One region of the Streptomyces sp. R41 genome, then DNA from elsewhere that is predicted to be linked to it. Evidence: riboswitches for the same ligand, from Rfam matches in the RefSeq annotation. Region 1 holds a riboswitch; each other region holds the start of a gene.
The links. Region 1 has a riboswitch for cyclic di-AMP ahead of AB5J53_RS20605 (transglycosylase family protein). Riboswitches for the same ligand answer to the same signal wherever they lie in the genome.
Positions count from the first base shown of each region.

Region 2: another riboswitch for cyclic di-AMP. It lies ahead of AB5J53_RS07005 (C40 family peptidase); the one in region 1 lies ahead of AB5J53_RS20605 (transglycosylase family protein).
Region 3: another riboswitch for cyclic di-AMP. It lies ahead of AB5J53_RS35500 (M23 family metallopeptidase); the one in region 1 lies ahead of AB5J53_RS20605 (transglycosylase family protein).
Region 4: another riboswitch for cyclic di-AMP. It lies ahead of AB5J53_RS23325 (M23 family metallopeptidase); the one in region 1 lies ahead of AB5J53_RS20605 (transglycosylase family protein).

Region 1 is NZ_CP163443.1:4,498,012-4,505,323, reverse strand. It holds gene AB5J53_RS20625 (nucleoside triphosphate pyrophosphohydrolase) at 1-217, shown strand, start outside; gene AB5J53_RS20620 (globin domain-containing protein) at 375-1,586, opposite strand; gene AB5J53_RS20615 (cytochrome P450) at 2,021-3,307, shown strand; gene AB5J53_RS20610 (transglycosylase family protein) at 3,507-4,475, shown strand; cyclic di-AMP (ydaO/yuaA leader) riboswitch at 4,613-4,821, shown strand; gene AB5J53_RS20605 (transglycosylase family protein) at 4,826-5,500, shown strand; gene eno (phosphopyruvate hydratase) at 5,949-7,235, shown strand.
Region 2 is NZ_CP163443.1:1,472,143-1,479,454, forward strand. It holds gene AB5J53_RS06985 (dihydrofolate reductase family protein) at 1-93, opposite strand, end outside; gene AB5J53_RS06990 (aldo/keto reductase) at 239-1,204, opposite strand; gene AB5J53_RS06995 (FAD-dependent oxidoreductase) at 1,409-2,773, opposite strand; gene AB5J53_RS07000 (DUF2182 domain-containing protein) at 3,055-3,873, shown strand; cyclic di-AMP (ydaO/yuaA leader) riboswitch at 4,170-4,343, shown strand; gene AB5J53_RS07005 (C40 family peptidase) at 4,352-5,599, shown strand; gene AB5J53_RS07010 (luciferase family protein) at 5,743-6,189, shown strand; gene AB5J53_RS07015 (alpha-amylase family glycosyl hydrolase) at 6,262-7,312, opposite strand, start outside.
Region 3 is NZ_CP163443.1:7,796,044-7,803,355, reverse strand. It holds gene AB5J53_RS35515 (GNAT family N-acetyltransferase) at 1-802, opposite strand, end outside; gene AB5J53_RS35510 (HPr family phosphocarrier protein) at 980-1,261, shown strand; gene AB5J53_RS35505 (GntR family transcriptional regulator) at 1,478-2,173, opposite strand; gene AB5J53_RS35500 (M23 family metallopeptidase) at 2,371-3,135, opposite strand; cyclic di-AMP (ydaO/yuaA leader) riboswitch at 3,148-3,308, opposite strand; gene AB5J53_RS35495 (M16 family metallopeptidase) at 3,543-4,931, opposite strand; gene AB5J53_RS35490 (M16 family metallopeptidase) at 4,928-6,274, opposite strand; gene AB5J53_RS35485 (DNA topoisomerase (ATP-hydrolyzing) subunit A) at 6,539-7,312, shown strand, end outside.
Region 4 is NZ_CP163443.1:5,093,945-5,101,256, forward strand. It holds gene trmB (tRNA (guanosine(46)-N7)-methyltransferase TrmB) at 1-620, shown strand, start outside; gene AB5J53_RS23315 (PrsW family intramembrane metalloprotease) at 724-2,046, shown strand; gene AB5J53_RS23320 (aldo/keto reductase) at 2,235-3,179, opposite strand; gene AB5J53_RS23325 (M23 family metallopeptidase) at 3,349-4,386, opposite strand; cyclic di-AMP (ydaO/yuaA leader) riboswitch at 4,398-4,554, opposite strand; gene AB5J53_RS23330 (PP2C family protein-serine/threonine phosphatase) at 4,788-5,990, opposite strand; tRNA gene AB5J53_RS23335 (tRNA-Met) at 6,128-6,201, opposite strand; gene AB5J53_RS23340 (dihydrofolate reductase family protein) at 6,295-7,312, opposite strand, start outside.

The sequences.
Region 1 (7,312 bases):
GGCGCTGGCGGCGAAGCTGGCATCCAGGGTGCGCACGGCGGGACTTGACGTCGAGCTGCCGCGGGGCGAGGGCGTCGGGTACGAGCTGCTGGCGACAGCCGCGCGCGCCGAGGCCGAGGGCGTGGACCCGGAGGCGGCGCTCCGGGCGGCGGCACGGGCGTACCGGGACGCGATCCGGGCGGCGGAGGGGTCTTCGGGGGCAGACGCGGGGGACTGAGCGCCGGTGCCTGAGGGGCCGGGCGGAGGGGGACGGCTGAGGGCCGGGTGCCTGAGGCCGGGGGCGGAGGGGGACGGCTGAGGGCCGGGTACCTGAAGCCCCGGGGGTGAGGGTCGGATGCCTGACGATCGGGGGAGCCGGGGCGGCCGGGCCGGAGTTACGCCTGCGGGGCGCGGCTCGACGGGTTGTGCCAGCTCGGCTGTGGACGATCGAGGAGCCACTCCGCCGCGCCCACCGGCCGGGGGTTCCCGCGGCCGGTCGGTGCCAGGACATCGTGGAAGATCCGCTCTGTCGGCGTGCCGAAAGCGGGCAGCGTCTCGCCGATCTCCTCGACGAGCTGGGGCGGACCGGCGAGATAGACGTCGTGCCGGGTCCAGCCGGCGCGGTTGCCCAGCGCGGTCAGCAGCCGTTCGGTCGCCTGGGCCTTGGGCCGGCCGGGCGCGGGGGTGATGAAGGTGACGGCGAGCCGCCGAAGCCGGGCCTGCAACCGCTCGACGGCGTCCCGGTCGTACAGGTACGAGGTGTCGCGGGCGACGAGGAACAGCCGGGCCTCGTGCGTGTCGTCGAGCTGTTGCAGCAGCGCCTTCACGGGTGCCCATCCGGTGCCGGCCGCGATGAGGGTGAGGGGCCGTTCCACGGGCGTGCGCAGGGTCAGCCCGCCGCCGGGCGCGCCCAGCCGCAGGACGTCGCCCTCCCGGGTCTGCCGGACGAGCGCGGTGGAGAGGACGCCGTCCTCGACCCGGCTGATGTGCAGGTCGACGGTGTGGTCGGCGCGGGGCGCGTTGGCCAGCGAGTACGGCCGCCAAATGCCCGGAAGATGGGCGACGTTGACGCTGACGTACTGGCCGGGGGAGTAGCGCAGCCGGCGGCGCGGTCGCAGGGTCAGTACGACGAGGTCGTCGCCGTGCCGCGTCCGGGCGATCACCTCGGCGTCCCACCAAGGCGGTTCGCCGTGCTGCTGCGCCTCCCACGCGCCCTGCAGCATCACATTCGTGATCGCCCCGTACGCCTCGCCCCAGGCCTTCTCGACCTCCGCGTTCCACGCCGACCCCGCGACGACGGCGAAAGCGGCGATCAGACTCGCCCCGACGGCGGCGTAGTGCTCCGGCTCCGCCAGATACTTCCGGTGGTCCCTCCCGAGCTCCCGTAAGTACCTCGGCAGCTCCGGATCCTCCAGCCGCTCCATCACATACGTGAGCGCCGCGAACAGTCTGTCCCGCTGCCGCTCCATGTCCTCCGGGAAGTCCACCGGAAACAGTCCGCGGATCTCCGGGTGGTGCCGGAACAGGTGCGAGTAGAAGTACTTGACCGCGAACTCGGCCCGTCTCTCGACGACCGCGAAGCTGGATCTGAGTATTTCGGGGTCCACGGCGCGAATGTAGGGAGTTCTCGAGCCGCGAAGTCAAACAGCAGGTGATTTACGGACAGTCCGGGGTGAAGCAGACGGGGCCGGCGAGGACGTGGCTGAGAACCGTTGGTCCAGGGCGTTCGGGCGCAAGGGGACGTGGTGGCACCGGAGTTGGCGGCGGAGCCGGCACAGGTCATCGTCCGGCGGAAGCCGGAGGGGTGGCAGCGGAGTCGTTCGACCGGTTTCGCCTCGCAGCGGGCCTCGGGCACCGCAGGGCGATGCGGACCGTGGGTTTCGTCTCGCGGAGAACGGAAGGCTCGCCGCAGTGCCCTGCCTGGAACCACTCGCGCGCGAGGTGACCGAGGCGCAGCACGCGCCCTCGCGGATCTCTTCCAGTTCTGGGCCGACCGCTGGTCGGCCCAGGCACCCCGGCCCCCTCCCGATACCGTCAAGGAGTGACCGACCAGCCCCAGCCCTCCAGCGCCGCCCCCGAACTCTTCACGTGGGAGTTCGCCACCAACCCCTACCCGGCGTACGCCTGGCTCAGGGAGCACGCCCCCGTGCACAGGACCCGGCTGCCCAGTGGGGTGGAGGCCTGGCTGGTCACCCGGTACGTCGACGCCAAGCAGGCGCTCGCCGACGCGCGGCTGTCCAAGAATCCCGCCCATCACGACGAGCCCGCGCATGCCAAGGGGAAGACCGGTATCCCCGGTGAGCGCAAGGCCGAGTTGATGACGCATCTGCTGAACATCGACCCGCCGGACCACACCCGGCTGCGGCGGCTGGTCAGCAAGGCGTTCACGCCGCGCCGGGTGGCCGAGTTCGCGCCGCGTGTGCAGGAGCTCACGGACCACCTGATCGACCAGTTCGCCGACAAGGGCTCCGCCGATCTCATCCACGAGTTCGCCTTCCCGCTCCCCATCTACGCCATCTGCGACCTGCTCGGCGTCCCCCGTGAGGACCAGGACGACTTCCGGGACTGGGCGGGGATGATGATCCGGCACGGGGGAGGGCCGCGGGGCGGGGTCGCGCGGTCCGTGAAAAAGATGCGCGGCTATTTGGCCGAACTCATCCATCGCAAGCGCGAACTGCTCCCGGACGAGCCCGCCCCGGGCGAGGACCTCATCTCCGGGCTCATCCGCGCCTCCGACCACGGCGAGCACCTCACCGAGAACGAGGCCGCCGCGATGGCGTTCATCCTGCTGTTCGCAGGGTTTGAGACCACCGTCAATCTCATCGGTAACGGCACCTACGCCCTCCTCACCCACCCCGAGCAGCGACAGCGACTGCAGGCCTCCCTCGCCGCCAAGGAGACGGGACTCCTCGAAACCGGCGTCGAGGAACTCCTGCGCTACGACGGCCCCGTCGAACTCGCCACGTGGCGGTTCGCGACCGAGCCCGTCCGGATCGGCGGGCAGGACATCGCGTCCGGCGACCCCGTCCTCGTCGTACTGGCGGCAGCGGACCGTGACCCCGAGCGGTTCCAGCAGCCGGACACGCTCGACCTCTCGCGACGTGACAACCAACACCTCGGGTACGGCCACGGCATCCATTACTGCCTCGGCGCGCCGCTCGCCCGCCTGGAGGGCCAGACCGCGCTCGCCACCCTGCTCACCCGCCTCCCCGATCTCCAACTCGCGGGAGATTCGGCCGATTTGCGCTGGCGTGGTGGGCTCATTATGCGTGGATTGCGCACACTTCCCGTGGAGTTCACGCCTCCGCTTGACTTGTCCCGTCCGTAGTCGGCGGGCGTGCAGGGAGCGGCCGCTCGGCAGCGAAAAAGTGACGCTCCCTCAGCTCTGTGATCTTCACGTGATCTACGCTGCATCGACTTGTGACAAGCGTTCGAGTGCGGATACGTTCACCCATCAACGCGGCCCATCCGTCGCTGCAGTCGCTGTAGCGGCTGTCGTCACCTGCTGTCACGCGAAAGGCTTCCGCATGCTCTCCGGGAACGGCCGTCATCGTCGCCCCCGTCAGGCCCCGGCCCTCATCGTCGCCGCAGGAGTGACCGGATCGGCCATCGCGATCCCGTTGCTCGGCGCCACCAGCGCGAGCGCGGCCGACGGCACCACTTGGGACCGGGTCGCGGAGTGCGAGAGCGGCGGCGCCTGGAGCGCGAACGACGGCAACGGGTACTACGGCGGGCTGCAGTTGACCCAGGAGAACTGGGAGTCGTACGGCGGCCTCGAATACGCCCCGAGCGCCGACCAGGCCAGCCGCTCGCAGCAGATAGCCGTCGCCGAGAAGGTCCTCGACGGCCAGGGCTTCGCCGCCTGGCCGACCTGTGGACCGCTCTCCGGGCTCAGCAAGGACTCCGGCTCGGTCGAGGTCGACACGGGTGTGGCGGACGACTCATCGAGCTCGTCGAGTTCCACTGATTCGTCCGGCTCGTCCAGTTCGTCTGCCGAGTCCGGTTCATCCGACTCATCCGGCTTGGGCTCCGACTCCTCGTCCGACGCCCCCTCGGACGCGACCGAGAACTCGACGAAGTCCGACGCCTCACAGGGTTCCGACAGCTCGGATACAGAAACGCCCAAGGCTGACGAGTCGGACAAGTCCGGCCAGAACGACGACTCTTCGGCCGAGTCCGGCAGTGCGACGTCCGGCGCCGGGCGCCACCGCGGCGACAGCGCCGACGAGGGCGTGACGGAGGGCGCGACCGACGGTCGTACGGACAGCGCCTCCGGGCGGCACGCCTCGCGCGGCTCCGACGCCTCCCGTGACGCCGCCGACGGCTCCTACGTCGTGCGTGCCGGAGACAGTCTCTGGACCATCGCCGACTCCCTTGACCTCAAGGGCGGATGGACCGAGCTGTATGCCGAGAACAAGGATGCGGTCGGCACCGATCCCGACCTCATCCTCCCCGGTCAGAGCCTTGCAGTTGGTGCTGAATCGGGCGAAAAGTAGCGGGAGTTCGCGTCATGGTTCGCCGTGGAATGTCCGGTTTGGCGCAAGTGAGATATGAGTCTCAGAAGCCCTGATCGTCTTTGAAATTCCGCCGATCGCATGTCTACGGTCATCACCGCTCGCCACAGCGGGCCCCGACGGTCGCAACGCCGAATCCTGCCAACGGCCGTACGGGAACAGTCGACGCGTCAGCGCCGTAGGCAGGAGCGGGGGACCCAAGGTAAGCGCCGCGCCCGGTAGTTGACCGGGAGTGGCTTGGGGTGAAGCCGTGCGCCAGTGGCGTACGACCGGGCACTCACCCGCCCGAACCCGACAGCTCACCTCGCAGGCGTCGGTGAGGGGATCTCTCCATGCTGTTTTCCAGCAAGGGCAAGCACCGCCGCCCGTCCAAGGCCACCCGTGCAGCCGCGCTCGCCGGTGTCACCGGTGTCGCCATCGCCGCCCCGCTGATGGCGGCCGGTAACGCCTCCGCCGCCACCGCCTCCGAGTGGGACGCGGTCGCCCAGTGCGAGTCCGGCGGTAACTGGTCCATCAATACCGGCAACGGCTACTACGGCGGCCTGCAGTTCTCGCCCTCCACCTGGGCCGCGTACGGCGGTACCGCCTACGCCGCCACCGCCGACCAGGCCTCCAAGTCCGAGCAGATCACCATCGGCGAGAAGGTCCTCGCCGCGCAGGGCAAGGGTGCCTGGCCGACCTGCGGCACGGGCCTGTCCGGCGCCGCGTACACCGGCGGTACGAGCAGCTCGCAGAGCACGACCCCGAGCACCACCACCCGGACGACGGAGCAGCCCGCCTCGCGTTCGGCCGAGCGCCCGGCCGCCACGAAGACCGTCACCACCCCGACCGGCAAGAAGGTCAAGAAGGGTGACGGCGAGTACAAGGTCGTCAAGGGTGACAGCCTCAGCTCGATCGCCGAGAAGAAGCACGTCAAGGGTGGCTGGCAGCAGCTGTTCAAGCTGAACAAGGACATCGTCGACGACGCGGACTTCATCTACCCGGGTCAGCAGCTGCACCTGAGCTGACCGAGTCGGCGGCGGGCTCGCGGGTGAAGCCGACAACGAGCTCGCGGCCGAAGTCGACAACGAGCTCGGAGTTGAAGTCCACAACAGGCTCGCAGCTGAAGTCCACAACGGGCTCGCAGCTGAACCACAGCCCTCTCCTATACGTGGTCTCCATAGTGAAGGCCTCGTGAGGGTCCCCCGTCCCCACGGGCTCCCCGCTCCGGTGCGTGTTCCCCCGTACGCACCGGGGCGGGGCTTTTTGTGCGCGGCTCTCGTGCGCGGCGAGTTTCGTGTACGGGGCAGGTTTTTGTTCCGTTCGGAAACAATTTACTCTCGGTTCTGCCCAAGGGGTGGTCGACCGGCTGGCCGATCCCCCGGAGGCGGTTAGGCTCATCTCGCGGAGCCGACCGCGGCTCCGTGCACTACGGGCCCCACGGCCCCGCGTACCCGCGTCACATCCCAGAAGGAGATGCTCGTGCCGTCCATCGACGTCGTCGTAGCCCGGGAAATCCTGGACTCCCGAGGCAACCCCACGGTCGAGGTCGAGGTCGGCCTCGACGACGGCAGCACGGGTCGTGCCGCCGTCCCGTCCGGCGCCTCCACCGGCGCCTTCGAGGCCATCGAGCTCCGCGACGGTGACCCCAACCGCTACCAGGGCAAGGGTGTCGAGAAGGCCGTCCTCGCCGTCATCGAGCAGATCGGCCCGGAGCTCGTCGGTTACGACGCCACCGAGCAGCGCCTGATCGACCAGGCGATGTTCGACCTGGACGCCACCGACAACAAGGGCTCCCTCGGCGCCAACGCCATTCTCGGCGTCTCGCTCGCCGTCGCGCACGCCGCCTCCGAGGCCAGCGACCTCCCGCTCTTCCGCTACCTGGGCGGCCCGAACGCGCACCTGCTGCCCGTTCCGATGATGAACATCCTGAACGGCGGCTCGCACGCCGACTCGAACGTGGACATCCAGGAGTTCATGATCGCGCCGATCGGCGCGGAGTCCTTCTCCGAGGCCCTGCGCTGGGGCGCCGAGGTCTACCACACCCTCAAGAAGGTGCTGAAGACCAAGGGCCTGTCCACCGGCCTCGGCGACGAGGGCGGCTTCGCCCCGAACCTGGAGTCCAACCGCGCCGCGCTCGACCTCATCGTCGAGGCCATCAAGCAGGCCGGTTACGTCCCCGGCGAGCAGATCGCGCTCGCGCTCGACGTCGCCGCGTCCGAGTTCTACAAGGACGGCAAGTACGAGTTCGAGGGCAAGTCCCGCTCGGCCGCCGAGATGACGGAGTACTACGAGGAGCTCGTCTCCGCGTACCCGCTGGTCTCCATCGAGGACCCGCTGTACGAGGACGACTGGGCCGGCTGGAAGGTCATCACCGACAAGCTGGGCGACAAGGTCCAGATCGTCGGCGACGACCTCTTCGTCACCAACCCGGAGCGCCTGGCCCGCGGCATCGAGGAGGGCTCCGCCAACGCCCTGCTCGTCAAGGTCAACCAGATCGGTTCGCTGACCGAGACCCTGGACGCCGTCGAGATGGCCCAGCGCAACGGCTTCAAGTGCATGATGTCGCACCGCTCCGGCGAGACCGAGGACGTCACCATCGCCGACCTCGCCGTCGCGGTGAACTGCGGTCAGATCAAGACCGGTGCCCCGGCCCGCTCGGACCGCGTCGCCAAGTACAACCAGCTGCTGCGCATCGAGGAGATCCTCGACGACGCCGCGGTGTACGCCGGCCGCAGCGCCTTCCCGCGCTTCAAGGGCTGAGCCTTCCCGCTCGTCCGCTCCGCGGACCGTGGGCACGGCAAGGGCTGAGTCTTCCCGCACGTCCGCTCCGCGGACCA
Region 2 (7,312 bases), 3.0 Mb from region 1:
GCCCTCGCCGAGGGGGTGCTCCAGACGCTGATGGGGGCCGGCGGCGAAGCCGTCCAGCGAGATCGTGAGGTTGTGTACGCGCAGCTTGGGCATGGCCGGGCTCCTGGGGTTCGTCGTTTCCCGCTCTCACCCATGCGTCGAACAGGACGCACCTGGATCGACAGCTTCTCCCGGAAATCTCGAGATCCCACCTGACCGGGCCAGGCCGCGGCTCCCACGGATCGGCGGCTCCTTGGGATCAGGAGTAGAAGTTGCGCTGCCACCGGTGCTTGGCCAGCACGGCGAGCTGGTCGGCGGTGAGCGGCCGTCCGTCACTCAGGGCCGTGTTGCGCTCCACGTTGCCAACGGTGCGCATGCCGGGGATGACGGTGGAGACCGCCGGCGAACTCAGGACGAACCGCAGCGCGGTCTCGGCGATCTCGTCGTGGGCGATGCCGAGGTCGGCGACGATAGCGGCCACCCGCCGCTCGACCTGTGCCGGGCGGTCACCGCGGAAGTAACGGTTGCGGAAGTCGCCCTCCGGGAACGTCGTACCGGCGGTGATCCGTCCGGTGAGGCCCCCCTCGTCCAGCGCCACCCGCACGATGACACCGACGCCGTTCTCCACACAGGCGGGCAGCAGCGCGTCCGCCGGGGCCTGGTCGAAGACGTTGTAGATGACCTGCACACAGTCGACGGCGCCGCTGCGGACGAGTGCGAGGGCGTTGTCCGGCTGGTGATCGTTGATGGACACACCGAAGAGCCGGATCTTCCCCTCCTGCTTCAGCTGCGCGATCGTCTCCAGCCAGTCGCCCCGGCCGACCCAGTCGTCGCTCCAGACGTGGAACTGCAGGACGTCGAAGTGGTCGAGGCCGCCGGCGCGCAGACTGGTGTCCAGGCTGTCGCGGATGTGCTCGCCGGGAAACGCCTCGGCCGGGTCCAGCCCGTCGGGCGCCGGCCACCTACGGTTCTTCGGCGGCACTTTGGTCGCGACGAGCACCTCGTTGCCGGCCCTCTCACGCACGACCCGGCCGACGATCCGCTCACTTTCGCCGTAGCCGCGTGCGGTGTCGATGAAGTTCACGCCACGATCGATGGCGCGGTGCAGGGCACGTACGGATTCGTCCTCCGAGGCGCCGACCCAGGCGGATTCACCGATCCCCCACGCCCCGTAACCGATCTCGGACACCGACACCCCACTGCGTCCCAGCTCTCGGTAGCGCACCCTCACCCTCCGCTTCGTCACGCCCGCGTCCCGGCCACTGGAGCCGAGGCGTCCGCCGGAAATCATGTTGACCATAGGCGAGTTGGGCGGTCGGGGTCAGGTGGGTTTTCGAGTGCCCGCCGAGTTCATCCGCAGGTGGATCAATGGCTGACAGCCCCCCTCAGCCATTGATCCACCCCTCCCTCTCGGGAGGAACTGTCAGGCCTACGCGCCGCTGGCGTCGAGCATGTCCTCGCGCTCGACGATCTTCACGCGCTCGCGGCCCTGCGGCTCGCCAAGGGCCTTCTCCGCGGCGTCCAGCCGGTGCCAGCCCTCCCACGTGGTGAAACGGACGTTGCGCTCGCCGAGGAACGCGTCCACGGCCTCGGGGGCGGGCGAAGCGGGGGTGTGCAGACGGCCGTTCGCGTGGTCGTCCAGCAGACTGGCGACCGTCTCGTTGGCATCGCCCTTGGTGTGGCCGATGAGGCCCACGGGGCCGCGCCGGATCCAGCCGGTGACGTACGTCGACTGCAGGTGCTCGCCGTTCTCCTCGATCACCCGGCCACCCTGGTCGGGGACGGTGCCCGACTCGACGTCCCAGGGCAGCTTGGGCAGTTCGTCGGACAGGTAACCCACGGCGCGGTAGACCGCGGTGACGTCCCAGTCCTTGAACTCACCGGTGCCCTTGACGTTGCCCGTGCCGTCGAGGGCGGTGCGCTCGGTGCGCAGGCCGACGACCTTGCCGTCCTCGCCGAGGATCTCGGACGGCGACTCGAAGAAGTGCAGGAACAGCTTGTGCGGGCGGTCGCCGACATCGCGGATGGCCCAGTTCTCCAGGGTCTTGGCGACCATGTCGGCCTGCTTGTTGCCCCGCCGGGTCGCGATCGAGCCGTCGTCGTAGTCGATGTCCTCGGGGTCGACGATGACCTCGATGTTCGGGGAGTGGTCGAGCTCCCGCAGCTCCATCGGGCTGAACTTCGCCTGCGCCGGGCCTCGGCGGCCGAAGACATGGACCTCCAGGGCCTTGTTGGCCTTCAGGCCGTCGTGGACGTTCGGCGGGATCTCGGTCGACAGCAGTTCGTCCGCGGTCTTGGCGAGGATGCGCGCCACGTCGAGCGCGACATTGCCGACGCCGAGGACGGCGACCTTCTCCGCCTCGAGCGGCCAGGTCCGGGGCACGTCCGGGTGACCGTCGTACCAGGAGACGAAGTCGGCCGCCCCGTACGAGCCGTCGAGGTCGATGCCGGGTATGTCGAGTGCCCGGTCGGCCGTCGCACCTGTGGAGAAGATCACCGCGTCGTAGAAGGCGCGCAGATCGTCCAGGTTGATGTCCCCCGGGTAGTCGACATTGCCGAAGAGGCGGATCTGGGGCTTGTCGAGCACCTGGTGCAGGGCCGTGACGATGCCCTTGATGCGGGGGTGGTCGGGGGCGACGCCGTAGCGGATCAGGCCGAACGGAGCCGGCATCCTCTCGAAGAGGTCGATCGACACGCCTGGCTCGACAGCCGCCGCGGATTTCAGCAACGCGTCGGCGGCGTAGATCCCGGCGGGGCCGGCTCCGACAATGGCTACCCGCAGGGGGCGAGGCATGTTCTGGTTCCCTTCGAGCGGTGACAGGCGTACTCGCCGGGAAGCCTAAGCTAAGGCAAACCTAAGTCAGTAGTCGGGCTGGACCTATGACCTCATAAGGCCACCTTATGAGTCGGCTTCGACGGCACGGCGTTCCCGCGCAGACGCCTCGCCCGGGCCGACGGACGGCGTGCCTCAGCGGTGGGCGAGCCTCCATTCCCCCCGTTCTCGCAGGTGGGCCAGGTTCCTCCTGGCAGAGCCGCTGACGCGCGATCGGCCTCCTTCTGTGATGACCTGGAATCGTGTTCCGTGACCGGGCATCCCTCTCCGCGCCCATGCGGCCGGGCAACCTACTCCCCGCCCGGACGATGACCGTCGCCTGGTCCCTCATGCTGCTGCCGGCCCTCCTCGCGTGGCTCGTCGTGGTGGAGCAGGCCGACGGTATGGAGATGGAGCCGGGAACGATGGGCCTCGACCTGCCGCTGTTCCTGCTCCTCTGGGTGATCATGATGATCGCCATGATGTTCCCGTCCCTGGCACCGGTGGCCATCACCTGGGCCCGGGCCATCGGCCGTCAGTCGTCCGGTACGGCCCGCGCGGCCCGGATCACCCAGTTCGCGGGCGGATACCTCATCGCGTGGGCGGTGTTCGGTCTCTGCGTATACGGGAGCCTCATCGCGACCGGCGACCTCGTCGACGGCCGGCCCGAAGCCGGGCGCTGGATCGGCGCCGGAGCCTTCCTGCTCGCCGGACTCCACCAGTTCAGTCCGCTGAAGAACATCTGTCTGCGCCACTGCCGAAGCCCCGTGGACCAGCTCGTACGCCATGCCGACTACCGGCCTGGGGCACGCGACCTGCGCGTCGGGGCCCACCATGGGCTCTACTGCGTGGGCTGCTGCTGGGGGCTCATGATCGTCCTCATCCCGCTGGGCACCATGAACATCGCGGCGATGGCAGGACTTGCGACCGTGATCTTCATCGAGAAGTTGTGGCGGCTCGGACCGGTGTTCAGCACCGTGGTCGGCGTCGTGTTCCTGGTCCTGGCCGCACTGGCTCCGTTCCAGAGCTGGCTACTGCCAGGACTGCAACATCCCGGTCCGTCGATGCAGCCGATGACCTGACTGCTCACCTCATGCGGTGAGTCGGCGGTCGCAGCCGAGATGAGCTGTCATGCGCCGTTGACCTCCTGGGCCAGTCGGCGGGCTCGCAGCAGGCGGACCAGGTCAGCGGGTACGGCCGGGGTCGCGGTCCAGCTTTTCGCCGCCGGTCCATGCCAACGATGTGAGCCGGGCGGCCAGTACGACGAAGGTCACAAATACATATCGGACACTTCGCACTTCAACCTTCACACGAGGCACACAAATTGGCTAGGTTGACGGCAGACCGCAAGACTCCCTCCGGCGAACCTCGCCGGGTCGCGCGGCCTCCGCCGAATCCGGTGCGCCCCCGTGGCAGCCGGAGCCGGGGACCCAACCGAACTTGGGGTGAATCGGCCCAACCGCCCAGCAGGGCAAGGGCCGTAGGGCATACCTTCCGGAACCGTCCGCCCGAACCCGACAGCTAACTCGGTAGGCGGAACACGGAAGGAGTGCGTCTCCCATGGCGCCGGAACGAACCCCGCGCCCTGGAGGCATCGGCCTCCCCGGCATGCGCGACTCCGCCCCCACGACGGCGGCCCTCAGCTCCGCGGACGCGTTCTCCCGGACTCCCGACGCCACGCCGCCCGCAACGGACGGGCCGAGCCGCGAAGAGGTCCGGCAGCGGATCAGCTCCCTCTACGACCAGGCCGAGACCGCCACCGGGAACTACAACGCGACCCGCGCGATGTCCACGGGGACGCGCAGGCGCGTCAACCCGGCACTCGACAGCGGGAGCAGGCCCACCGACACCGCCCTCGACGACGTGGCCAGACAGTGGTTCGACGTGGCGCGGACACGGCTCGGTCCGACCGTCCCGGCGAGGCTGCCGGCCGACAGAACGCCGAACCGCCCGGCCCAGGCGCGGCCCACACGTCCGGCTGACGAACTCGCCGACCGTGGGCGGGAGTCGGCCGCACGACCCGTCCCGGAGTTGACCGCCGGGCCTGTCGCAGGAGTGACTGCCGGGCCGGTGGCGGAGTTGACCTCCAGGGCCGTCGCGGCGCTGCCGGCCGCGCCGCGGACACGGCGGGAAGTCGCCAAGGCCGTGCCCGCACCGGCAGCGCAACCGCGACAGCCCTCGGCCTCCTTGAAGACTTTCAAGGAGCAGATCCAGCAGAAGCTCGCGGTGGCCCGAGGGCTGCTCTCCCAGCACACCGCGCAGCTGAGCGCGCCCTTCCCGGCGATCGAATCCCGGCCGGCAGAAGACACCTGGCATAGCTACGGGGAACCGGCTCCTCGCCGGCCCGAAGAGGAGTGGCAGCAACAGCAATCGGTCACTCTCGGCACAGCCACGTCCATCGCCGCGGACGTGCCCATCGGCGCGGACAGCGCGTCGGACTCCGGGTACGGCAGCAAGGCCGCGAACGTACTCGCCTTTGCCCGTGGACAGATCGGCAGGCCGTGCGTCTGGGGCGCGTCCGGACCGGGCTCGTACGACTGCTCGGGCCTCACCCAGGCCGCCTGGAGAACCGCCGGGGTCGCGCTCCCGCGCACCGCGCGCGACCAGGCGAGCGTCGGTACGGCCATCCCCCTCGCCGACATCCGACCGGGCGACCTGATCTTCTTCTACGGCGACGTCAGCCACGTCGGCCTCTACATCGGCGACGGCATGATGATCCACGCGCCGAGCCCGGGGGCATACGTGCGCGAGGAGTCGATCTTCTACGCCGGAGCGTCGGCGATCCACAGCGCGGCACGGCCCGCGTGAAGCCCTGCGGCGTGGTGCACAGGGCCGCCCCGGGATCATGAGGGGCGCAGAACGGCCCATTGACCAAGCGGACGGTGAAGGGGGGTAGTTGGCAGAGTGAATAGTGCGCGACCATGGTGCGCATGACCGTGGCCGATCGCGCCATGACCCAACTGGAGTCATGGCCGAACCTGATAAGTGGCTCACCCCGATGCGCCGCTGGACGCGCCTTCGGGACGATGGGGCACGACATCGTGCACTTCCACTCCGACGACGCCGCGGATCTGCATCTCACGCATGCGGCCGTCCATCGGCTTCTCCCCCACCTGCAGCACAGCACCGCTGTGCGGGTGCACCCCGGATCCTCGTGGATCACCGTGCTGCTGGACTGCGACGCCGATGTGGCGCTTCTGCTCACGCTGATCAGTGTCGCTCTCAAGGAGCACGACCGGGCCGGAGGAGACGAACCTCCCGAGGGCCCCTCGACGCTCTGCGACTGGCAGCCTCAGGCATTCCCCTCGCCGCGCGCGGGGGCCTCCGCGGCCGTCCGTCACCGGCGGGTTCCGGCCGCGTGGAAGGCGGTCGGGCGGTTCATCCCGCACGGGCGCTGAACGCGATCACGGGCCTACGGACCTGCCACGGCCCCCACTCCCCCGGCCGACGGACCTGCCGAGCCCTGCCGGTCACGCGCGCACGGCGACAACGTGCCAGTGCCGGCCCTCCAGGTCGACGTACAGGCCGGGGTCGACCAGCTCGTCGCCCTCCCGCTCGTACGTCTGCTCGGTGAGCAGCTCGGTGAGGTGGCACGGGCGGCCGCGGAGGTCGGTCCACGGCAGGCGGATCCGGCCCTGGGCGGGCTGGTCGGAGAGGTTGACGACCACGAGGTGGCGGGCGGATCCGGTGGTCCAGCACCAGGCGACCAGGTTGTCGTGGGACGGATTGTCCGGCCAGCCCGTGCAGTCGAGCAGCCGCCACTCCCCTCCCTTGCGCATGCCGGACGAGGCGACCGAGGCCAGCAGCCGGTGGTGGAAGGCGAGCAGTTCCTTGTCGACGGGCTCCTCCGGGCGGCGGGAGAGGAAGACCGGCGGCCTGACCCGTCGGCCCTCGAACTGGCCCTCGTGCCACAGCGTCGCGCCGGGCAGCGTCGCGACGGTGACGGCCGCCGCCCGCTCCCGCTCGGGCGACATGGCGGCGGCGGCCCGCGGTTCGTCGTGGTTCTCCAGGAAGCGGACGAGCCCGCGCTGGTGGCCGAGGTCGGCCAGCAGATGCGGACGCACCGAGTCGGCGCCCTCGTGCAGCAGCCGGTCGTAGAGCCGCTTGTCGTAGCAGTGGTCGAACCCCTGCTGCTGGAGCGCCCATTCGAGGTCCCAGTAGGCCTCGGCGACGAAGAGGAGGTCGGGGTGGCTCTCGCGGACCCTGGGGATGACGTACGGCCAGAAGTCCTCGGCCGGTGCGGCGCCCGCGCGGTCGCCCCAGGTCTTCGCGAACACGTCGGTCATGAGCAGCATGGCCATGTCGCAGCGGACGCCGTCGGCCTGGCCGCCGATCGCGGCCAGGGTGTCGACGGCCGCCGTACGGAGCTCGTCGCTGAAGGCGTTCAACTGGACGACGTCCGGCCAGGGCGGGAAGTAGGGGTCGCGGCCGCGGGCGAAGACCTGCCCGCCTGCTTCCAGGAACGCGTCGGGGTTCCGGGCCAGGTCGTCCAGGGTTCCTTGGACGAGGCAGCCCGGGCGT
Region 3 (7,312 bases), 3.3 Mb from region 1:
TGTCACGGATGGAGCGGTGCGCGGGGACTCCGTCGAGTTCCTTCTCCTTAAGCGCCCTGTTGACCGCGTACAGGCGGCCGGTGAATCCGGCGTCACGGAGGTTGGTGAGGACACTGCGGCCGACACCTCCGGGTGTGCGGCCCGCGCCGATGACGGCGACCGAGCCGGGTGCGAGCAGTCGCTGCACGGACCGGGCCTCGGCACGCTGCTCCCGCGCGCGCTGCACGGCGAGCGACCGGTCGGTGGGTTCGAGGTCGAATTCCAGGCGTACGACGCCGTCCTCGAAGTGCCTCTTCTGTTGGTACCCGGCGTCCGTGAAGACCTTGATCATCTTGGTGTTGGCGGGCAGCACCTCGGCGGCGAAGCGGCGGATGCCGCGCTCACGGGCCACGGCCGCGACGTGTTCCAGAAGGGCCGAGGCGACCCCGCGGCCCTGGTGGGCGTCCTGCACGAGGAAGGCGACCTCGGCCTCGTCGGCGGGCGCGGAGGCGGGCAGGCCGTCGGCATTAATGCGGTCATAGCGTACGGTGGCGATGAACTCGCCGCCCACCGTGGCCGCGAGACCCACCCGGTCCACAAAGTCGTGGTGCGTGAAGCGGTGGACATCCTTGGCGGACAGTCGCGGGTACGGCGCGAAGAAGCGGTAGTACTTCGACTCGGCCGAGACCTGCTCGTAGAAGCTGACCAGGCGGTCGGCGTCATCAACGGTGATGGGCCTGATGCGTGCGGTACCACCGTCACGCAGCACCACGTCCGCCTCCCAGTGAGCGGGGTACTCGTGCCGGTCCGACGAGGTCTGCATGGGGCCCAGAGTACGGCTCGCGTCCGACAACGGCGCGAGGCAGTCTGTGGGCAACGGAAGTCGGATCGAGGCCGCGATCCGACGACACTCCGGAGGGGACGAAGGACCGCTCCGGAGACGCTTCACGATATGGGACACTGGTCTAGACAACCCTGAAAACCTGAAGGGCAGCATCACATGGCTGAGCGCCGCGTCAACGTCGGCTGGGCCGAGGGCCTCCACGCCCGCCCCGCTTCCATCTTCGTCCGGGCCGCGACGGCCTCCGGTATCCCCGTGACGATCGCCAAGGCCGACGGCAACCCCGTCAACGCGGCCTCCATGCTCGCTGTCCTCGGGCTGGGCGCCCAGGGCGGCGAGGAGATCGTCCTCGCGTCCGACGCCGAGGGTGCGGACGCTGCCCTCGACCGTCTGGCGAAGCTGGTCGCCGAGGGGCTTGAGGAGCTCCCCGAGACCGTCTGAGCATTACGGACACCATGCGGCTGAGCCGCGTCACCCATTCCCGGGCGGCGCGGCTCAGCCGTTTTCCGTACACCGTCCAGGAATTCTGCGCATGTCACCCGCGCACCCCGCGTCGCACCCACGAAAATAACACGCACCGGAATTCTCGGCACGCGAAAAGAGGGGCAGCGGAAATAGGGCCCTGCCGAATATCCCTCTTTGTATACGGCGCCCGTGTTAATGCCGCAGGCCCGTCATGTTTACGGGAGGTTGCGAAGTCCTCACACGGTCCGGACGATCTCCGCCGCCGGGAAATCGGAGCCGGTGCGCGACCGCGGCACGCTCGGTGTGCAGGGCCGTGATCGCCCGGGCCCGCTCGCTGTCACCGCGCGCCACGGCGTCCACGATGCCGCCGTGCTCCGCCCAGGACTCGGCGGGGTTGGCCGGCGCCTCCACCGCGTACATCCATGCGATCTTGTGCCGCAGCTGGGCGAGCGTGGAGGTGAGGGCGGGGCTTCCGGAAGCCTGCGCGAGGGTCTCGTGGAACCAGCCGCCCAGCGAGCGCAGGTCCTCGCTGTGGCCCCTCCTGGCCCGCTCCTGACCCAGCCTGACCAGGCCTCGGAGCACCTTGAGGTGGGCCTCGGTACGGCGCTGCGCGGCCCGCGCGGCACCCAGCGGCTCAAGCAGCATGCGCATCTCCAGCAGGTCGGAGGCCTCCTGCTCGGTGGGCTCCGCGACGCACGCGCCCGCGTGCCGACGGGTGACGACGAAGCCCTCGGCCTCCAGCGTGCGCAGGGCCTCGCGCACGGGGACGCGCGAGACGCCGTAGCGCCGCGCGAGCAGTTCCTCGGTGAGCCGGCTGCCTCGCTCGTAGACACCCGCGACGATGTCGTCACGGATCGCCGTGCATACCGAGTGCGCCGGAATACGCATGACCGGACCTCCGCTTTAATCCCCGCGAAACGCCATCGATTGACGCTTGTTCAGTGACTCTATTGCAGGGAGCCGGAATTTCCGATGGCAGGCCGGAATCCAGGGATATTTTTTGGACACACGGCCGCCTGAAACGACGATGCCCCGGCTCGGCGAGCCGGGGCATCGGAAGTGGCGAAGAAGCGGTGATGCGCTTGTCAGACGTTCACACCGTGCGAACGAAGGTACGCCACCGGGTCGATGTCCGAGCCGTACTCCGCGGTCGTACGGGCCTCGAAGTGGAGGTGCGGCCCGGTGGTGTTGCCGGTAGACCCGGAGAGGGCTATCTGCTGGCCCGGAGTCACCGTCTGGCCCACGGAGACGCCGATGGACGACAGGTGCCCGTACATCGTGTACGTACCGTCGTGCATCTTGATGACGACCTGGTTGCCGTAGGCGCCGCCCCAGCCGGCCGTGACGACCGTGCCGGAGCCGACGGCGTGCACCGAGGTGCCGGACGCGGCGTGGAAGTCGACGCCGGTGTGGCTGCCGGAGGACCAGAGGCTGCCACCGGCCTTGTAGCCGGTGGAGATGTACGAGCCGGTGATCGGCAGGACGAAGGTGTTGAGACGCTTGCGCTCGGCTGCGCGGGCGGCGCGCTCCTTGGCCTCGCGCGCCTCCTTGGCCCTCTTCGCGGCCTCCTTGCGGGCGGCTTCCTCGGCCTTCTTCTGCGCGGCGGCCTCGTCGGCGGCGTGCTGCTGGGCGACGGCCTGCGCGTCGATCTTCTCGGCGAGGGTGTCGCCGATGGTGATGATCGGGGTCAGCCCGGTCTGCTCGGCGGAGGTGTCCGCGGCGAGTGCCGGGGCGGCCAGGGTTCCGATGACACCGGTGGTGGCGAGCGCTGCGACGCCGACGGCGTTCGTGGTCGTGCGCTTCACGCGGCTCGGACGACGGTGCTTCCCTGTGCCACAGGTGAACGCCATGTAGGGGCTGATCCTTTCCTTCCTTCTCGCCTACCGGGTTAGCTGACGGGTTCGGAGCAGGAAGGTCTCCTACGGACTCCCTCCTGGGAGGGCGTCCGATTCACCCCAGGGACTGCGTGTGGGTCCCCGGCTCCCCTGGCTCGCGCCGTACGGGGACTCGGCGATGGCTGTCCGGTGCCGCGGGCGCGGCGCACTGCCTGACGAACAGCCCGACCGACGCTAAACGGGGCATCTTTCAAACAACAAACGGATCACGGCCTTTGTAGCGCATGCCACAGGGCAGACAGGCAACCTCCCTATCAATACGGACACCTTGGGGACGAAGCCCGGGAAGTAGGCCGAAGTTCGGGCAAAAGGAGACCCAGGTGACTCTTCAGTCACCTGGGTCTTCAGGGAGTCGCGCTGTCCTACTCGGCCCGGACGACGGTCACTTCACCGATTCCGAGCTCCTTGACGGGCTCCTCGATCTGCGCGGCGTCGCCCACCAGGACGGTCACCAGACGGTCCACCGGGAAGGCGTTCACGGCGGCCGCGGTGGCCTCCACGGTGCCCGTCGCGGCGAGCTGCTGATAGAGCGTCGCCTGGTAGTCGTCCGACAGGTACTGCTCGACCTGGTCGGCGAGCGTGCTCGCGACGGCCGCCGCGGTCTCGAACTTGAGGGGCGCCACACCCACCAGGTTCTGTACGGCGATGTCGCGCTCGGCGTCCGTCAGGCCCTCGGCGGCGAGGGTACGCAGCACCTTCCACAGGTCGTCGAGCGCCGGACCGGTGTTCGGGGTGTCCACCGAGCCGCTGATGGCGAGCATCGCGACGCCCGTGCCGTCCGGCGCGGAGCGCAGCACCTGGCCGAACGCCCGCACACCGTAGGTATAACCCTTCTCCTCGCGCAGGACGCGGTCCAGGCGCGAGGTGAGGGTGCCGCCGAGGCAGTACGTGCCGAGCACCTGGGCGGGCCAGACGCGATCGTGCCGGTCGGCGCCGACGCGGCCGATGAGCAGCTGCGTCTGGACGGCGCCGGGGCGGTCCACGATGATCACGCGGCCGGTGTCGTCGGCGCTCACCGGCGGCACGGGGCGCGGCTCGGCGGACGAGCCGGTCCAGGAGCCGAGCGTGTCCGCGAGCAGCGCGTCGAGGTCGACATCGGTCAGGTCACCGACGATGACGGCGGTGGCCGTCGCGGGGCGTACGTGCTTGTCGTAGAAGGCGCGCACGGCCGCCGCGTCGATCTTCTGGACGGTCTCCTCGGTGCCCTGGCGCGGGCGCGACATGCGCGAGGTCGCCGGGAACAGCTCCTTGGAGAGCTCCTTGGCGGCGCGGCGGGCCGGGTTGGCCGTCTCGTGCGGGATCTCGTCCAGGCGGTTGCGGACCAGTCGCTCGACCTCGCTGTCCGCGAACGCCGGTGCCCTCAGGGCGTCGGCGAGCAGACCCAGCGCCTTGGGGAGGCGCGAGACGGGCACTTCGAGCGACAGGCGTACGCCGGGGTGGTCGGCGTGCGAGTCGAGGGTGGCGCCGCAGCGCTCCAGCTCGGCGGCGAACTCCTCGGCGGAGTGCTTGTCGGTGCCCTCGGAGAAGGCACGCGCCATGATCGTGGCGATGCCGTCGAGGCCCGCTGGTTCGGCCTCCAGCGGCGCGGCGAGGATCACCTCGACGGCGACGACCTGCTGGCCGGGGCGGTGGCAGCGCAGGAGCGTGAGGCCGTTGTCGAGCGTGCCGCGCTCGGGCGACGGGAAGGCCCACGGCTTGGCCTCGCCGGCCTGGGGCTGCGGGTGGAAGTCCATGGTGGCGAGCTCGGTCACTTCGCCGCCTCCTCGTCGGTGTCGTCAGCGGCGTCGGTGTCTTCGGGGGCGATCGGCTCGTAGACGAGCACCGCGCGGTTGTCGGGGCGCAGGCGGGACTTGGCGACCTCCTGGACCTCCTCTGCGGTGACCTCCAGGACGCGCTGCACGGCGGTCAGGGCGAGCTGCGGGTCGCCGAACAGGACGGCGTACCGGCACAGTTCGTCGGCGCGGCCCGCGACGGTGCCGAGCCGGTCCAGCCACTCGCGCTCCAACTGGGCCTGGGCGCGCTCCATTTCCTCGGCCGTGGGGCCCTCCTCGGCGAACCGGGCGAGCTCCTCGTCCACGGCGGCCTCGATGACCGGGACCTCGACGTCGCCGGACGTCTTGACGTCCAGCCACCCCAGGGAGGGCGCTCCGGCGAGCCGCAGCAGGCCGAACCCGGCCGCGACGGCGGTGCGGTCGCGGCGTACGAGCCGGTTGTAGAGCCGGGAGGACTCGCCGCCGCCGAGGACGGTGAGCGCCACGTCGGCCGCGTCGGCCGCGCGCGTGCCGTCCTCCGGGAGCCGGTAGGCGGCCATCAGGGCGCGCGCCGGGACCTCCTCCTCGACGACCTCGCGCAGCTGCTCGCCGATGGTCTCGGGCAGCGAGCCGTCGCGCGGGGCGGGCTTGCCGTCGTGCCCGGGGATGGAGCCGAAGTACTTCTCGATCCAGGCGAGCGTCTGCTGCGGGTCGATGTCTCCGACCACCGACAGCACCGCGTTGTTGGGCGCGTAGTACGTGCGGAAGAACGCGCGGGCGTCCTCCAGGGTGGCCGCGTCCAGGTCCGCCATCGACCCGATCGGGGTGTGGTGGTACGGGTGGCCCTCGGGGTACGCCAGCGCCGTCAGTTTCTCGAACGCGGTGCCGTAGGGCACGTTGTCGTAGCGCTGCCGGCGCTCGTTCTTGACGACGTCCCGCTGGTTCTCCATGGACTCGTCGTCGAGCGCGGCGAGCAGCGAGCCCATGCGGTCGGCCTCCAGCCAGAGGGCGAGCTCCAGCTGGTGGGCGGGCATGGTCTCGAAGTAGTTGGTGCGCTCGAAGCTCGTGGTGCCGTTGAGCGAACCGCCCGCGCCCTGCACCAGTTCGAAGTGGCCGTTGCCCTTCACCTGGCCCGAGCCCTGGAACATCAGGTGCTCGAAGAGGTGAGCCAGACCGGTACGGCCCTTGACCTCGTGGCGCGAGCCGACGTCGTACCAGAGGCACACCGCCGCGACCGGGGTCAGGTGATCCTCGGAGAGCACCACGCGCAGGCCGTTGGCCAGGCGGTGCTCGGTCGCTGTCAGGCCGCCGGAGTCTGCCTCAGCTGTGGCCGTGTGACCCATGGGCATGTACGTCCCTTCGATCGCGGAAAACTGCGTATTTCCTGTCGGTCCTGCCACTGTATGCAAGCGCGCCGACGGCTGGCGAAGTTCCCGCACCTCGTACGCCGAGAGCGAGACTCTCGCGGGTCGCAGCCGCGTCCCTGGAGGCCCTCCGAGCCCGCTACGAACGGGTCGCGGTCGGCGTTGTCAGTGGGGCGGTCCACAATGGACCGCGTCAGATCCCGTTCATGCCCCGGCAGAGACTGTGAAGGAGCCGCAGCAGCGATGGCCCGCCGCAGCACGAAGACCCCGCCGCCCGACGACTCGTACGAGGAGAAGATCCTCGACATCGACGTCGTGGACGAAATGCAGGGCTCCTTCCTCGAGTACGCGTACTCGGTCATCTACTCGCGAGCCCTGCCGGACGCGCGCGACGGCCTCAAGCCCGTGCACCGCCGCATCGTCTACCAGATGAACGAGATGGGCCTGCGCCCCGACCGCGGCTATGTGAAGTGCGCCCGCGTCGTCGGCGAGGTCATGGGTAAGCTCCACCCGCACGGAGACGCGTCGATCTACGACGCGCTCGTGCGCCTGGCCCAGCCCTTCTCGATGCGCCTGCCGCTGGTCGACGGGCACGGCAACTTCGGCTCGCTCGGCAACGACGACCCGCCGGCCGCCATGCGTTACACCGAGTGCCGGATGGCCGACGCGACGTCACTGATGACCGAGTCGATCGACGAGAACACGGTCGACTTCACGCCGAACTACGACGGCCAGGAGCAGGAGCCCGACGTCCTCCCGGCGGCGTACCCGAATCTCCTGGTCAACGGCTCGTCCGGCATCGCCGTCGGCATGGCCACCAACATGCCGCCGCACAACCTCGGCGAGGTCATCGCCGCCGCCCGCCACCTGATCCGCTACCCGGGCGCCGACCTCGAAACGCTGATGAAGTACATCCCGGGCCCCGACCTGCCCACCGGCGGCCGGATCGTCGGACTCTCCGGGATCAGGGACGCGTACGAGTCGGGCCGCGGCACCTTCAAGATCCGCGCCACGGTG
Region 4 (7,312 bases), 600 kb from region 1:
CGGAGCTGTTCGGGAGCGACCTGCCCGTCGTGCTCGAGATCGGGTTCGGGATGGGCGAAGCCACCGCGCAGATGGCGGCCGAGGACCCGGAGACCGGCATCCTCGCCGTGGATGTGCACACCCCGGGACAGGGCAACCTGCTCAATCTCGCGGACCGGAACGGTCTGTCCAACATCCGGGTCGGCAACGGCGACGCGATCATCCTGCTCAGGGAGATGCTCCAGCCGGAGTCCCTGAGCGGCCTGCGCGTGTACTTCCCGGACCCCTGGCCCAAGAAGCGGCACCGCAAGCGGAGGCTGATCCAGCCGGAGTTCCTCAGCCTCGTCGCGACCCGCCTCAAGCCGGGCGCCCTGGTGCACTGCGCCACCGACTGGGAGCCGTACGCCGAACAGATGCTCGAAGTGCTGAGCGCGCACCCGGACTTCGAGAACACCCAGCCCGACGGCGGTTACGCGCCACGTCCGGACTTCCGGCCGCTGACCCGTTTCGAGGGCCAGGGACTGGACAAGGGTCATGTGGTGAACGACCTCCTGTTCCGGCGCGTACAGCACCTCGTAGACCACCCGGACCAGCATCAGCAACCGGACCAGAAACCGGAGCAGCAATCCGTCGACGGCTGAAGCCCCGCTGAAACCCGCGGGAGTCTCCGGCGTCTCTCGGGAACCCCCGGGCGGCACCAGGCACCGTCGCGCGCTGCGCCCCTCCCTCGTTAGGGTCGATGCCGTGGCCACCTGTCCCTCGTACCCGACGCACCCCAGCGGTCCCGCCGGTGGTGCGCTGCGGCACGCGCACTGGTGGCAGCGGAAGTGGGCGCGGTACGGCGCGTTGATCGCGTTGCTCGCGATCTCCGGGCTCGTGATCCTGGCCCTCGTCCGCGAACAGACCGGCACCGAGGGCTTTCTGGTCGGCCTCGGCCTCGCCGTCTTCCCCGTGCCGCTCCTCATAGCCGCCTTCCGGTGGCTGGACCGGGTCGAGCCCGGGCCCTGGCGCAACCTGCTCTTCGCCTTCGCCTGGGGCGCCTGCGCGGCCGCGCTCATAGCGATCGTCGCCAACAGCTTCGCGACCAGATGGATAGCGACCGCGACCGCGGATCCCTCCAGCGCCGACACCCTCGGCGCGACCGTCATAGCGCCCATTGTCGAGGAGTCCGCGAAGGCGGCGGCCGTGCTGCTGGTCTTCCTCTTCCGCAGACGGGACTTCACCGGGATCGTCGACGGGGTCGTGATAGCCGGGGTCACCGCCACCGGCTTCGCGTTCACCGAGAACATCCTCTACCTCGGCACCGCCTTCGGCACCGACCAGCTCAGCGGCGAGCGCGGGCTCGCGTCCGTCACCGCCGCGACCTTCTTCGTCCGCGTGGTGATGTCGCCCTTCGCGCACCCGCTGTTCACCGTGCTGACCGGCATCGGCTTCGGCATCGCGGCCCTGTCCGCCGAGCGCCAGCATCTGCGCCGCGTCCTGCTCCCCCTCACCGGACTGCTGCTCGCCATGGGCATGCACTCCGCCTGGAACGGCTCGTCGAGCTTCGGGGAGTACGGGTTCTTCGGGGTGTACGCCGCGTTCATGGTGCCCGCGTTCGGGCTGCTGACCTGGCTGGCCATCTGGACGCGGCAGCGGGAGCTGCGCACCGTGCGCGCGGAACTGCCCGCGTACGCCGTCGCCGGGTGGCTGAGCGCGCCCGAGCCGTATGTGCTCGGCTCGATGCGGGCGCGGCGGCTCGCCCGCGAGTGGGCCGGTCACCATTTCGGGAAGGCCGCGGCTCGCTCGGTCGCGGAGTACGAGGCGTATGCGACGTCTCTGGCGTTTCTGCGGCACCGGGGGCGCCGGGGGCGCGCGGGTGCCGACTTCGTCGTGCGGGAGCGGGAGTTGCTCGACGAGCTGTGGCGCCGCCGGGATGTTGCCCGCCCGGCCCTGTCCTACGCGGCCCGCGCGATGGCCCCGGTGGTCCCGGTACCCCCACCGTGGCCCGCCCACGGCTACGCGTACAGCCACCCCTACGGACCCGCGGCCACCCCATATCCCGCGTACAACCCGTACCGCACGTAGTTTTTTTCGCCCCCTCCGCCCCTTCCCGTCCCGTCCCTGGGGGCTGCCGCCCCCAGACCCCCGCTCAAAGGATCGCGCAGTTCCCCGCGCCCCTTTTCAGGGGCGCGGGGAACTGCGCGAACGGGGTCTGGGGCGGAGCCCCAGGGACGGGAATGGGCAGGGGCGGAGGGGGCGAAGAAACCCGGTGGTTACGCCGACGCCTCCGTCAGCTTGCTCAGCTCCCCGTCCGTCAGGACCAGGTCCCCCACCCCCAGCAACGCCGGAAGCTGCTCGGGCGTCCGCGCCGAAGCGATGGGCGCCGCGACCGTGGGCTGGGCTGCCAGCCAGGCGAGGGCGACCGTGGCGACAGGGGCGTCGTGCGCCTGGGCGACCTCGTCGAGGGCGGCGAGCACGCGAAGCCCTCGCTCCGTCTCAAGGTGCTTGGCCGCCCCCTGAGCCCGAGGCGAGTCCACCGTCGTCCCGGGCCGGTACTTGCCGGTGAGGAAGCCCGACGCGAGAGCGTAGTACGGGACGGCCGCGAGGCCGGAGCGGGAGGCGACGTCCCGCAGAGCACCCTCGTACGTGTCGCGCGAGACGAGGTTGTAGTGCGGCTGGAGGGCGACGTATCGCGCGAGCCCCTCGCGGTCGGAGAACTCCAGGGACTCCTGGAGCCGCTCGGCCGAGATGTTGGACGCGGCGATGTGGCGCACCTTGCCGGCCTTCACCAGCTCATCGAGCGCCCCGATGATCTCCTCGACCGGCACCTCGGGCTTGTCGAAGTGCGTGTAGTAGAGGTCGATGTAGTCGGTGCCCAAACGGCGCAGGGACGCGTCGGCCGCGGCCTTGATGTTGGCGCCGGACAGCCCCGGATACTCGGGGTGCTGGCTGACCTTGGTGGCGACCACGACGTCGGAGCGGTTGCCGCGCGCCTTGAGCCACTTGCCGATGATGGTCTCGGACTCGCCGCCCTTGTGGCCCTCGATCCACGCCGAGTAGGAATCGGCCGTGTCGAGGAAGTTGCCGCCGGCGGCCGCGTACGCGTCGAGCACGGCGAAGGACTGGGCCTCGTCGGCGGTCCAGCCGAAGACGTTGCCACCGAGGGACAGCGGGAAGACCTCGAGGTCGGAGGAACCGAACTTGCGCAGAGAAGTCATGTTCAACTTCAACATCCGTACCGGATGGTTATATTCCGGACCCGACTCCGCACCTGGGCCCGCACGCGACTCCGCACACGACGCACACCCGGCTCCGCAAACGCCTGACCGGCAGCCCTGACGTCGGGGGGGTTGCCGTCAGGACCACCGGGGATCAGGAACGTACGTGTCAGGGGTTGAGGCCCTTGCTGCGCAGCCACGCCATCGGATCGATCGCGTCGCCGCCGCCGGGGTGGACCTCCAGGTGCAGGTGCGGCCCGGTGACGTTGCCCGTCGCGCCCACGCGCCCGATCACGTCACCCGTGGCGACCTTCTGGCCCACGCTGACGCTGATCGACGACTGGTGGCAGAACCACAGCTCCGTACCGTCGTCGAGGGTGAGGATCGTGCGGTAGCCGTACGCGCCGGCCCAGCCCGCCTCCGTGACGGTGCCGCTGTGGATCGCCTTGATCAGCGTGCCGGTGGGCGCGGCGAAGTCGAGGCCGGTGTGGTAGCCGGAGGACCACATGGAGCCGGCCTCGCCGAAACGCGAGGTCAGCGTGTACGAGGAGGTGGGCAGCGAGTAGCTCTTGGCGAGCTCGGCGAGACGCTCCGCCTCGGCCTTCGCCTTGGCCTCCTCCTCCGCCTTCTTCTTCGCGGCGGCGGCCTTGGCCGCGGCGTCGTCCTGCTGCTTGGCGGCGAGCGCGACGGCCTGCTTCGCGGCGGCGGCCTCGGCGGCGTCCTGGGCCGCGGTGTCGACCTGGTCCTGCTGCGACTCGGCCTGCTGCATGATGCGGGCGCGCAGCGCCTCGCCCGCGTCGGTGGTGCCCTGCGCGGCGTCGGTGCTGGTCAGACCGGCGCTGGTGAGCGGAGTGGCGGAGCCTTTCGGCGCGCTGGTGCCGCCGTCGGATATCAGGGCCTTGGCGGATTCGGTGACCGACGACAGGTCGGGCAGCGAGATCGACACCGGCGGCTTGCCGGGTGCCGCGGTGGCCATGCCGCCCGCGCCGACGGCCGCGATGACGCCTACGCCGAGAACCGTGGAGCTGCGGGCGAGTCCTCCGCCGCGCTGCTTGCTGACGCGGTGCCGGCCGCGGACGGGACGGACGGAATCCTCGGTGGGGTTCCACTCCTCCCAAGGACCCTCGTCGTTGCCGTACGCGTAGCCGAAGGGCTGTGTGTCGTTGGGCGCGAACGAGGTTTGCTGGGCAGGCCGGTTGGACGCCACGTGGGCGTGCTCCTTTCCTTCCTTCTCGCCTACCGGGTTAGCTGACGGGTTCGGAGCAGGAAGGTCTCCTACGCGCGTCAACCACGGTTTGTTCACCGTGAAAGACGCTCGATTCACCCCAAGTTGGTGGTTCCCCGGTTCCCTTGCGGGATTCGGCGCGTGCGCACGGAGCCGCCTCTTGTGACGGCTGGGACGACCGCGCTGCGTTATCGAACGTTAATAGACCCGGGTACCGGATTCCAAGCTGTTCGGACTGATCGTTAACGCTTTTGGCCAGGACTTTGGGGTCACCACCGGCCTAAATCGGGCGAGTTGACCACGTCGCATAAACATCGATTCAGTTGACGGTGTGTCAGTCGTTATGCGGAGGGACACCGCCCGATCACCCCTCGTGACAACGATCAAGAACGCCGCACGGCAAGCAGTGCCATGTCGTCCGTCGTGCCGTCGCCCGTGTGCCGGCGGACCTCCTCGGCGAGGGCCGCCAGCAGGGCGTCCGGACCGGGGAAGACCCGTCCGGCGAGGCGCGCGGCGGGATCGTAGAAGTCCCCGCACTCGTCGCGGGCTTCGGACAGGCCGTCGGTGTGGAGGAGCAGCGTCGCACCGCGCGGGAACTTGGCCCGCACCGCCCGGTCGGGCCAGGTGCCCAACTCGCCCATGCCGAGCGGCAGTGCGGGATCCTCGGCGTCGAGCGTGACGAGCGTGCCGTCCGCGTGCAGGAGCAGCGGCGACGGATGGCCGCGGTTGACGATCCGTACGACGTCCTCGCCGTGCGGGATCTCCGCGAGTACGGCCGTGGTGAACCCCTCGAAGGCGTCGAGGCCGTCGCGCCGGGTGCCCTCGCGCGCCAGCGCGCGCTCCAGACGCTGCGCGACCGCCTCCAGCGTCGCCTCCTGCTCGGCCGCCTCCCGGAACGCCCCGATGACGACGGCGACGGCGGCCACCGCGCCCATGCCCTTCCCGCGTACGTCGCCCACGACCAGCCGTACGCCGTGCGGGGAGTCCTGCACCGCGTACAGGTCGCCACCGATGAACGCGTCCGCCTGCGCGGCCTCGTACCGCACCGCGACCTCGAGGCCGCCGATCCGCTCGTCGGGTTCCGGCAGCACGGCGCGCTGGGCGGACTCGGCGATCTCCCGGACCGTGGCGAGCCGTGCGTCGCTGCGGCGGACGAGGATGTTGATCACGACGGCCAGGACGCCGGCCGTGGCCACCGTGACCACTTCGGTGACCGAGCCGACGTTCAGGACGATGCTGAGCCTGATGTGGATCGTGAGCACCGCGGCGATGGCCGCGACACCGGTGAGCACCGTGCCGCGCAGCGAGTACAGGGGCGCGGCCACGAGCGGCGCGGCCGTGAAGAGAGGGGACGCGGTGAAGTCCGACGGCGTGAAGTAGTCGTAGAAGGCCCCGACGACGATGAGCAGCGCGGGGAGCGCCCGGACGAAGGCCCGCGCCTTCGAGATCCTGCGCCTGCCCGGGTCCGCGGGGCCGCGGGGCGGGGTGTCATCGAGGCCGGGGTCGGGCACGGGATCGCCGGGCAGCCGTCCACCGGACCGGTCGTACGGGCCCTCGGCCCGCTGCTCGCCTGTTTGCTGCCCCACCCGTCCAGGCTTCCCGGAGCGGGAGCGGGGGGCGACCGGTGTGGACCGACCGGGGGATGTGGGGACGTATGAGGCCGTGGCCGGCAAACACCAAGGGCCGGAACTCGTGAATCCGAGTTCCGGCCCTTGGCCTTCAGTAGCGGGGACAGGATTTGAACCTGCGACCTCTGGGTTATGAGCCCAGCGAGCTACCGAGCTGCTCCACCCCGCGTCGTTGAAACCAGTGTACGCCATCCGCGGGACCCGAAGCACACACGTTTAAACGCGCCCCCGCGCATGCCTCAGCGGCAGGTGTCGGCGGGATTCACAAAAGGTGCCGGTTGGGCGCCATGGCCCGCTCCTCGTACTCCGGGAGTACGACCACGTCGGCGCCCTCGGCCACGAGGAGCCCGTTCCCGTCGGCCCCGGCGACGAACGTGTCGGGCTCCCGCCAGGCGGTGACAACCCGCCGTACCCCCGCGTCGAGAATCAGCCGGGCGCACGGCGCGGGCCGGGAGGCCCGACGGGCACAGGGCTCCAGGCTGCTGTACACCGTGGCCGAGCCGAGACGCGGATCCGCGGGGTCGATCTTGGCGAGCGCCGCCTCCTCGGCGTGCACCACGGAGTCACCGCCCTCACGGGAGTACCCCCGCGCCAGTTCCGTCCCATCGGCGGCCACCACCACCGCGCCCACGCTGAACGCGGTCTCCGAGGGCGGGCACAACGCGGCCAGCTCGCACGCGAGCCTCAGCCAGTGCCGGTCCGCGGCGGCGGCGAGCCCCCCGACTCCGGGCGCGGTGGGGACGTACCGGATGAGGACGACGTCCCCGACGGCCCGGGTCTCCATCAGCCGCATCCGCCCGGGGGGATAGGCCCCGGGTCCGAACAGCCGTGGCGCGTCGGGCTCCCCCACGAAGAGCGGCGCTACGGCAAGCTGCAGCTCGTCCGCGAGCCCCTCCCGCATCAGCTGGGTGTGCACCCGTCCGCCCCCTTCGACCATGAGGCGCCGCACACCTCGTACGTCATGAAGGTGTTCCAGGAGCACACGCCAGTCGAGCTCTGGACCGGTCGACACGACGTCGACGCCGAGCCCGTCGTCGAGTCCGCGCAGGGCTTCGGTCGCCCTCGCGGCGCCCTTGTCCGTCGTATAGACGACCTTCTCGCCGCCCGTGTGCCAGAACTGGGCCGCCGGGTCGAGGTCGCCGGACCCGCTGACGGTGACCTTCAGCGGATACTCGGGGCGGCCGGCGGCGACCCGCGCCGCGCGCCGCTCGGCGGAGTTGACCAGGAGCCGTGGATTGTCCGAGCGGAGCGTGCCCGCGCCGACGAGGATCGCGTCGCTG